3 linked regions of the Allochromatium vinosum DSM 180 genome follow. The protein of the gene in region 2 interacts with the protein of the main gene of each other region in a pairwise test. Links are inferred from orthologs where the notes say so. Each region holds a gene or a part of one and is shown on either strand. Other genes may lie near its edges.

Region 1 (3,147 bases), 3.1 Mb from region 2 along the record:
TCCATAGGTCGGCTTGATGCCGGTGACGCCGCACAGCGCCGCCGGCTGACGGATCGATCCGCCGGTGTCGCTGGCGGTCGCCGCCGCGCACAGCCGTGCGGCCACCGCCGCCGCCGAGCCGCCCGAGGAACCGCCCGGCACGCGAGCCGCGTCCCAGGGATTCCTGACCGGGCCATACCAGCTCGTCTCGTTACTCGACCCCATGGCGAACTCGTCCATGTTGGTCTTGCCCAACACCACGGCACCGGCCGCCGCCAGCCGCTCGACGATGGTCGCATCATAGGGCGCGACGAAGCCGTCGAGCATGCGCGAGCCGCAGCTGGTCTTGAGTCCTTGGGTACAGAAGATGTCCTTGTGCGCGATCGGGATGCCGGTCAGCGGCCCGGCCTCGCCGGATCTGAGCGTCTGGTCGGCACGCTCGGCCGTCGCGAGCGCCGATTCGGCCGCCACCGTGATGAAGGAGTTCAGCGCCGGATCGAGCCGCGCGATGCGCTCCAGATAATGCCGGGTCAGCTCGACGCTGGAATAGGTACGCAGCCGCAGATCCGCGGCCATTTGAGCGATCGATTTGTTCTGCATCAGTCGATGACCTTCGGAACCAGATAGAGTCCGCCCTCGGTCAGGGGGGCGATGGACTGGAAGCGTTCGCGCCGGTTCGGCTCACGGGGAACGTCCGGGCGCAGACGCTGGGCCATGTGCAGCGGATGGGCCATGGGCTCGACGCCTGAGGTGTCGACCGCATCCATCTGGGCGACCAGATCGAGGATGTTGGTGAGGTCCGTGGCATAGCGCGCGCGCTGCTCGGGAGCGATGGCGAGCCGCGCCAGATGGGCGATCTTGTCGATGTCGGATGAATCCAGTGACATGTTGCAGCAGCCGTTGGCAGTAAAATGGGCGAAAATAGCACAAAAGGGCGTCCGGGCGGGCGACTCTGCCCGGCATTCCCGAAGACCGGACACAGCGGGCGCCTTGCCGATCCAAGCCCGCATTGCTAGATTAGCGCCCCAATCATCCAGGGATCCCGTATCGGAACCGAGACCCGGGCTACTCCTCTTCTGCGACGCCGCACCCATCCATGGCGTTCCTTACCACCCGGAAGGTATCTTTACCGATGTTCTTCAGAAACATTCGCGGAATGTTCTCCAATGATCTGTCGATCGACCTGGGGACCGCCAATACCCTGATCTATGCGCGCGGCCGCGGCATCGTGCTCAACGAGCCCTCGGTCGTGGCCATCCGGCACGAACGCCAGGGCGGCACCAAGACGGTGGTGGCCGTCGGCGAGGAGGCCAAGCAGATGCTCGGTCGTACCCCTCAGAACGTCACCGCGATCCGGCCGATGAAGGACGGCGTCATCGCCGACTTCACCGTCACCGAGAAGATGCTCCAGTACTTCATCCATAAGGTGCATGAGACCAGCTTCCTGCGTCCCAGTCCGCGCGTGCTCATCTGCGTGCCCTGCGGCTCGACGCAGGTCGAGCGCCGTGCCATCAAGGAGTCGGCCGCCGGCGCCGGCGCGCGCGAGGTCTATCTGATCGAGGAGCCCATCTCGGCAGCCATCGGCGCCGGGCTTTCGGTGCACGAACCGCGCGGCTGCATGGTCATCGACATCGGCGGCGGCACGGCCGAGGTGGCGGTGATCTCGCTGAGCGGCATCGTCTATGCCGAGTCGGTACGGGTCGGGGGCGATACCTTCGATGACGCCATCGTCAACTATGTGCGCCGCAACTACGGCACCCAGATCGGCGAGGCCACCGCCGAGCGCATCAAACACAGCATCGGCTCGGCCTTCCCCGGCAACGAGGTGCTGGAGATCGACGTCAAGGGCCGCAGTCTGGCCGAGGGCGTGCCGCGCAGCTTCACGCTCAACAGCAACGAGATCCTCGAAGCCCTTCAGGAGCCGCTGTCGATGGTGGTGCAGGCGGTCAAGATGGCCCTGGAGAAGACGCCGCCCGAGCTGGGCGCCGATGTCGCCGAGCGCGGTATCGTACTGACCGGCGGCGGTTCGCTGCTGCGCGGTTTCGACCGGCTGATCGAAGAGGAGACCGGACTGCCGGTGATCGTGGCCGAGGATCCGCTGACCTGCGTCGCGCGCGGAGGCGGGATGGTGCTGGAGATGCTCGACACGCAGGAGAGCGCCTTGTTCGCGACCGAATGACAACCAAGAGCGTTCGCGGACTCTCTCGCCGAGGACTGCCGTCATCAAACCTCTGTTCAACCCTGGCCCATCACCCAATGTCCGCGTCATCCTGGCCGTGCTGATGGCGCTCGGGTTGCTCGTGGCCGATCATCATCAGCACCACCTGGAACTGCTGCGCACGGCGCTCTCACTCGTCACCTATCCGTTGCAACTGGCCTCCGACCGACCCAGCCAACTCTTTCGCGAGGCCCGTGAACGCTTCGTCAGGCAGGACGTCCTGCGCGACGAAAACGCCGAACTGCATCGCGAAAACCTGCTGCTCAAGGCGCGACTCCAGCAATTCGATTCGATGGAGGCCGAGAACGCGCGTCTGCGCGACCTGCTCGGCTCCTCGCTCGACGTCGGCGAGCGGGTGCTGATCGCCGAGATCATGGCCGTCGAACTCGCGCCCTATCGTCAGCAGGTCATGCTCAACAAGGGCACCAATGCCGGGGTTTTCGTCGGTCAACCCGTGCTCGACGCCAATGCGGTGATGGGGCAGGTCATCCGCACCAATCCGTTCTCTTCAGTGGTCCTGCTGATCACCGACTCGGATCATGCGCTACCGGTCGAGGTCAATCGCAACGGACTGCGCACCATCGCCGCCGGCACCGGTCCCAATCAGGATCTCGAACTGCTCTATATCCCCAAGAACGCCGACATCCAGGTCGATGATCTGTTAGTGACCTCGGGAATGGACGGACGCTTTCCCGCCGGCTATCCGGTAGCACGGGTCAAGACCGTGCGCCAGGATCCGGACAACCCCTTCACCACCGTCCTGGCCGCGCCCACGGCCCGGCTCGATCGCAGCCGCGAAGTCCTGCTGGTCTGGAATCTGAACGAGACCTCACGCCTGCAGGCCCTGACCGCCGAGGCCCTCCAGCCCAGGGACATGCCGCAGTGAAGACCGTCAAGAAGCGCGCGAGCAAACCGTCCTACAAGCCCCGTCAGCCCTTCTGGCCGATCGC
Region 2 (3,049 bases):
AATTCGTCTTCGTAGCGCAGACCCTCCTCGTTGAGGATGCGGTACTCATCGACCACCACGGCATTGTCCAGACTGCCGCCAAGGGCCAGATTCTGCTGGCGCAGCGCCTCGATGTCGCGCAGGAAACCGAAGGTCCGGGCCCGACTCAGCTCACGCACGAAGGACGCGGTCGAGAAATCGATCTCGGCCTGATTCGAGCGCGCCTGGAAGGCTGGATGGTCGAACTCGATCGAGAAGTTCACCTTGAAGCCGTCATAGGGCGTGAAGCGCGCGAACTTGTCGCCGTCGCGGACCTCGACCGGGCGCTTGATGCGGATGAAGCGCTTGGCCTTGGACTGCTCCTCGATCCCCGCCGATTGCAGCAGAAAGACGAAGGGCGCAGCGCTGCCGTCCATGATCGGCACCTCGGCGGCGGCCAGATCCACATAGGCGTTGTCGATCCCCAGACCGGCGAAGGCCGAGAGCAGGTGCTCGATGGTCGAGACCCGCACATCGCCATTGACCAGGGTGGTCGACAACCGCGTATCGCCGACGTTGAAGGGCGTGGCGGCGATGGTGACAGGTTGATCCAGATCGATGCGACGAAAGACGATCCCCGTATCGGGCGCAGCCGGGCGCAGGGTCAGCTCGACCTTCTCGCCCGTATGCAGGCCGACCCCGGTCGCACGGATGGCGTTCTTCAATGTGCGCTGCTTGAGCATCGATTCGGGATCTCCCATCGCAATCCACGACGGCCGTCAGGCGATCGGCCAGCCGTTCGACTCGGACACGGGCATCAACGCCTCGGATCCTTCTGATATCGCCCCACGCCCCCAGACAAAGAGGCGCTGGCGATAATCATATTAGGGTTTTCCCGAAATTTTTTCAAGCTCGACGACAAAAAAAGCAGGATGACTTTGTTTTGCCTAGAGTTATCGATACAGGGAAAGTCCTGATCAATCCGCTTGACGACGCAGGAACGCCGGGATGTCCAGGTAATCCAGGTCGTTGTCTTCGCTCTTGTCGGACGCGGCGGGCGTCGCTCCCCCCTTGCGATAGATGGCCGGACGACGATCCATCTCACGATAATCCGGGGCTGAGCTGTCCGAGTCCCCCGTGATCAGGCGCATCGCCGGCTCGCCCGCCGTGCGCTTGACCTTGACGCGCCGGTCGCCGAGTCCGGTGGCCACCACGGTCACGCGCAGTTCGTCCTCCAGCTCCGGATCGACCACGGTGCCCACGACCACGGTGGCGTCGTCGTCGGCAAAGTCGCGCACCGTGTTACCGACCTCGTCGAACTCGCCGATGGTCAGGGTCATGCCGGCGGTGATGTTGACCAGGATGCCCTTGGCGCCGGCCAGATCGATGTCTTCCAGCAGCGGACTCTTGATGGCGGCCTCGGCGGCCTCGCGCGCGCGGTTCTCGCCGCGCGCCGAGCCGGTACCCATCATGGCCACGCCCATGTTGGACATGACGGTCTTGACGTCGGCGAAGTCGACGTTGATCAGACCGCGACAGGTGATGAGTTCGGCGATGCCCTGGGTGGCGTTGAGCAGAACGTCGTTGGCGGCCTTGAAGGCGTCGAGCAGGCTCATGTCCTTGCCCAGCACCGCCAGCAGCTTTTCGTTGGGGATGGTGATGAGCGAGTCGACGTGCTGGGCCAGCTCCGTGATGCCTTCCTCGGCGATGCGTCGACGTCTGGTGCCCTCGAAGGGGAAGGGCTTGGTGACCACGGCGACGGTCAGGATGCCGAGTTCCTTGGCGACCTGAGCCACGATGGGCGCGGCACCCGTGCCCGTACCGCCGCCCATGCCGGCGGTGATGAACACCATGTCCGCTCCCTCCAGGGCCTCCTGGATGCGGTCGCGATCCTCGAGCGCCGCGTGCCGACCGACGTCCGGATCGGCGCCCGCGCCCAGTCCCTTCGTGATGCCGGCGCCCAGCTGCAGGATGGTCTTGACGTTGGAGTGACGCAGTGCCTGTGCATCCGTGTTGGCACAGATGAAGTCCACGCCCTCGATGGTCGAGGCCACCATGTGATTGACCGCGTTGCTGCCACCACCACCGACACCGATGACCTTGATGACGGCATTCTGACTGTGAGTATCCATCAATTCAAACATTTGATCTGCTCCCAGGCGCACCCCATGCGCCACCATAAACCTTGAATTCTAGCCGTGGACTCACGTCCAACGACCCCCCCGACTCGGTCGACGCGCTCGACACGCACCGACCGACCAACAAACTCGAACCGGTCTCGATAGGGAGTTGCCCCCATCGATCGAATCAGAAATTCCCTTGGAACCAATGGCGCAAACGAACCAGCATTCCCTTCAACCCTGGAGTGTCGGACGGCTCCGGACGACGCGAGAAGCGATGCTGACGTGCATACATCAAAAGCCCCACGCCCGTGGAATGGGCCGGATTGTCGACGACCTCCGACAGACCCAGCACGCGATTGGGCACCCCCAGCCGCACCGGCATGTGGAACACTTCCTCGGCCAGCTCGATCAGTCCGCGCATCTTGGCGCTGCCGCCGGTCAGGACCACACCGCCGGCGATCACGTCCTCAAAACCGCTGCGACGCAACTCGTTGTGCAGCAGGGTCAGCAACTCCTCGTAGCGCGGCTCGACGACCTCGGCCAGGGTCTGGCGCGAGAGCCGCCGCGGCGGCCGGTCACCGATGCTCGGCACCTCGATGTTGTCTCCATTGGCCGCCAGTTGGGTCAGGGCGCAGGCGTGCTGGATCTTGATCTGCTCGGCGTGCTGGGTCGGCGTGCGCAGTGCCACGGCGATGTCGTTGGTGACCTGATCGCCGGCGATCGGAATGACGGCCGTGTGCCGGATGGCGCCATCGGTGAAGACCGCCAGATCCGTGGTCCCGCCGCCGATGTCGACCACGCACACGCCCAGCTCCTTCTCGTCCTCGCCGAGCACCGCATAGCTCGAACTCAACTGCGCCAGCACCAGATCGTCGACCTCCAGCCCGCAGCGGCGCACGCACTTGACGATGTTCTGAGCCGCGCTGGCCGCGCCCGTGACCATGTGTACCCGCGCTTCCAGACGCACA
Region 3 (2,964 bases), 1.3 Mb from region 2 along the record:
TCGTACTGATCGCCCTCGATCGCCTCCACCACATGGCGCTGAAGATGGAGTTGAGCCGCGACCCGCTCGACGTCGAGCTTACGCGACTCACGCAGTGCCCGCAGTCGGCGACCCGGGGTATCGTTTGGCTCCAGCATGTTGGGATCGTCTGACAGCGTGGTGTTGATCGATGGACTCATGGCGTGATCAATGGTCGGTTTTCAAAGTGCGGTATCACTTGCTTGGGTGATTCGCGGGGGCGGCCGACTGGCGGTGAACGCCAATGGGCCTGATCCGGTCGGTCTCGTCTTGGTCATCCTAGGGGACGCGGCCGGTCGTCGCCGGCTCAGGGAAGTTTTTGTCGAGGGCGTCCTGGTAGAAGGCGGCGCGCTTGCGGTTGCCGAGCGCGCGCTCGGCTTTGATGCCAGCCTGGAGGGCAATGCGCGAGGCGGCGGGCGTGCGCACCGTCTCTGACTTGAAATAGCGGTCGATATAGTCCTTGGCGGCCTTGGCGTCGCCGCGCCTCATGGCCAGTTCGGCCAGACTGGCCAACGGGACACCGAAGCCGGCGTTCGACTGGAGGGCCGCGCGATAATGGGTCTCGGCCTTGGTCGTATCGCCTGCCTCAACGGCGCAATTGCCGGCGTTGGTCAAGGCGATCCAGGGCGAGGTGTAGATGGGGTTGGCGGCAGCCTTGAGGAACTGGGCATCGGCCTCGGCATAACGGCGCTGATTGCACAGGAAGGAGCCATAGGCATTGAGCACGTCCGGATTGTTCGGAGCGAGCTGGATGGCGCGCTCATAGTGCTTGGCCGCCTCGTCGCTCTGCTGCAACTGTTCGAGCAGGAAGGCCAGCCAGACGTGTGCCGGTGCATATTTGGAATCGGCCCTGACGGCCTGCTGGGCGCGGCGCAGGGCGACCTCGGTCTGTCCCAGCCGATGGTATTCCTTGGCCAGGTCGACATAGAGCTTGGCCGGACTGTCATCCGGGGTCAGGCCCAGCGCCTCGTCGCCCGTCTTCAGGGTCGACTTGCCGCCACAGGCCAGCAGCGTCAGGCAGAGGCCGAGCACCAGAGACAGACGTGGAGCGAATCCGTGCATCGTCATCGCAGATCCACCCGTGTGTCCGCCTCGACCCGGATGCGCCCGAGCCGTCCGGTGCGATCCTGGACGCGCCCGACCAGTTGTCCGCAGGCAGCGGCGATCTCGTCGCCACGGGTCTTGCGCGTCATGGCGAAGATCCCCGAGCGGGCCAGCCGCTCGCGGAAGGTTTCGACCCGATCCGGCGGCGAGGTGCCGAAATCGCTGCCGGTGAAGGGGTTGAAAGGAATCAGATTGACCTTGGACGGCACGCCCTCGAGCAACCGGATGAGCTGCTTGGCGTGGGCCGGGCTGTCGTTGATGCCGTCGAGCATCACGTATTCCCAGGTGATCTTGCGCCGCTTGTCGCCGGCGACATAGTGCTTGCAGGCGGGAATCAGCTCGGCGAGCGGATACTTGCGGTTGATCGGCACCAGTTCGTCGCGCAGTTCGTCGTTCGGTGCGTGCAGCGAGACGGCCAGGGAGACGTCGCTGACTTCGCGCAGCCGGTAGATGTTCGGCACGATGCCCGAGGTGCTCAGGGTCACGCGCTGCTTGGCCAGCATGTAGGCCAGATCGTCCTGCATGACGTCCATGGCCTTGACCGCCGCCTCGAAGTTGGCCAGCGGCTCGCCCATGCCCATCATGACCACGTTGGTCGGTGCGGCGCCGAGCTGGCGCGCGGCATGCCAGACCTGACCGATGATCTCGGCAACGCTCAGGTTGCGGTTGAAGCCCTGGCGCGCGGTGGCGCAGAAGGCGCATTCGAGCGCACACCCGACCTGAGAGGACACGCAGATGGTGCTGCGCTTGCCCTCGGGGATGAACACGGTCTCGACCCGCTGTCCATCGACCAGCTCCATCACCCACTTGACGGTGCCGTCGGCGGAGGGATGGGTCTGGAGGATGCGCGGCAGCCGGATCTCGACCGTCTCGAGCAGGACGGTGCGCAGGCTCTTGGGCAGATCGGTCATGGCGTCGAAGTCGACGACGCCATGCTTGTGCATCCACTTGAAGAGATTGCGGCCATGGAACGCCTTGAAGCCGAGCGCCGTCACCAGCGACTCGCAGCCGGCGAGGTCGAGGTCGAGCGGATTGGGCTTGGTCGAAGTGGCGTTCATGGCAATCCTGATCGTCTCGATCAGCGGGTGCGGGGGCAGACGCCCTCGGGGAAGAAGAAGGCGATCTCGACGGCGGCGTTCTCGGGCGAATCCGAGCCGTGCGCGGCGTTCTCGGTGAAGGAGTCGGCGAAGTCGGCGCGGATGGTGCCGGGCGCGGCCTGGGCCGGGTTGGTGGCGCCCATGATCTCGCGGTTCTTGGCCACGGCGTCCTCACCCTCCAGCACCTGCACCATCACCGGGCCGGAGATCATGAAGTCGACCAGCTCATCGAAGAAGGGCTTGCCCTGATGGATGGCGTAGAAGGCGCTGGCCTGCTCGCGGCTCATGTGCAGCATGCGCGCGGCGACGATCTTGAGTCCGGCGGCCTCGAAACGGCCGAGGATGGCGCCGATGGCGTCCTTGGCGACGGCGTTCGGCTTGATGATGGAAAGGGTGCGCTCAATAGCCATGCGGGCTCCTAACGAAATGGGGCGTTTGATAATGGGAGTTTAGAGTCGGAATTCGACGCGGATTGGAACGCTGTCGGGAGGCGGCTGGTCCGGTCCGAACGCGGACTGTCCGACGGATTCCAGCGACGTCTGTGTCAGGTCGATCCCTAAGTCTAATGGTAGCGGCGTGGTCGGGCAATGGCGCAATGCTTTGGATCGCGGCTGGAGTATTGTAGAGTCGTGCGCGTTCGCACGCCTCAGCCTGATGGCGATGCGACACTTGAACACGATTCGATTAGAGATTTGCATGAGCCGATACGACGTTTTCAATGGTGATGCCGACGGGCTGTGCGCCC

What was found.
Region 1: the proteins of ftsZ (region 2) and ALVIN_RS14250 interact in binary tests that used the Escherichia coli proteins (3 or more experiments, as listed by UniProt). The link is inferred for Allochromatium vinosum DSM 180 from one-to-one orthologs.
Region 3: the proteins of ftsZ (region 2) and ALVIN_RS06320 interact in binary tests that used the Escherichia coli proteins (3 or more experiments, as listed by UniProt). The link is inferred for Allochromatium vinosum DSM 180 from one-to-one orthologs.

What each region holds. Positions count from the first base shown.
Region 1 is NC_013851.1:3,229,904-3,233,050, forward strand. Bases 143-3,134 are described here. They hold ALVIN_RS14250 (rod shape-determining protein), read left to right. Parts: upstream 143-1,111; coding sequence 1,112-2,158; downstream 2,159-3,134. Other genes in these bases: gatA (Asp-tRNA(Asn)/Glu-tRNA(Gln) amidotransferase subunit GatA), read right to left, coding at 143-579; gatC (Asp-tRNA(Asn)/Glu-tRNA(Gln) amidotransferase subunit GatC), read right to left, coding at 579-866; mreC (rod shape-determining protein MreC), read left to right, coding at 2,211-3,083; mreD (rod shape-determining protein MreD), read left to right, coding at 3,080-3,134. Outside these bases: more of gatA, read right to left, coding at 1-142; more of mreD, read left to right, coding at 3,135-3,147. UniProt on the Escherichia coli protein: Forms membrane-associated dynamic filaments that are essential for cell shape determination. Acts by regulating cell wall synthesis and cell elongation, and thus cell shape.
Region 2 is NC_013851.1:145,325-148,373, reverse strand. The notes cover bases 20-2,913. They hold ftsZ (cell division protein FtsZ), read right to left. Parts: upstream 2,103-2,913; coding sequence 936-2,102; downstream 20-935. Other genes in these bases: ftsA (cell division protein FtsA), read right to left, coding at 2,266-2,913; lpxC (UDP-3-O-acyl-N-acetylglucosamine deacetylase), read right to left, coding at 20-701. In the rest of the region: more of lpxC, read right to left, coding at 1-19; more of ftsA, read right to left, coding at 2,914-3,049. UniProt on the Escherichia coli protein: Essential cell division protein that forms a contractile ring structure (Z ring) at the future cell division site. The regulation of the ring assembly controls the timing and the location of cell division.
Region 3 is NC_013851.1:1,465,653-1,468,616, forward strand. The notes cover bases 132-2,940. They hold ALVIN_RS06320 (bifunctional tRNA (adenosine(37)-C2)-methyltransferase TrmG/ribosomal RNA large subunit methyltransferase RlmN), read right to left. Parts: upstream 2,181-2,940; coding sequence 1,083-2,180; downstream 132-1,082. Other genes in these bases: ALVIN_RS06310 (RodZ domain-containing protein), read right to left, coding at 132-179; pilW (type IV pilus biogenesis/stability protein PilW), read right to left, coding at 298-1,080; ndk (nucleoside-diphosphate kinase), read right to left, coding at 2,201-2,629; ALVIN_RS06330 (hypothetical protein), read left to right, coding at 2,916-2,940. Also shown: more of ALVIN_RS06310, read right to left, coding at 1-131; more of ALVIN_RS06330, read left to right, coding at 2,941-2,964.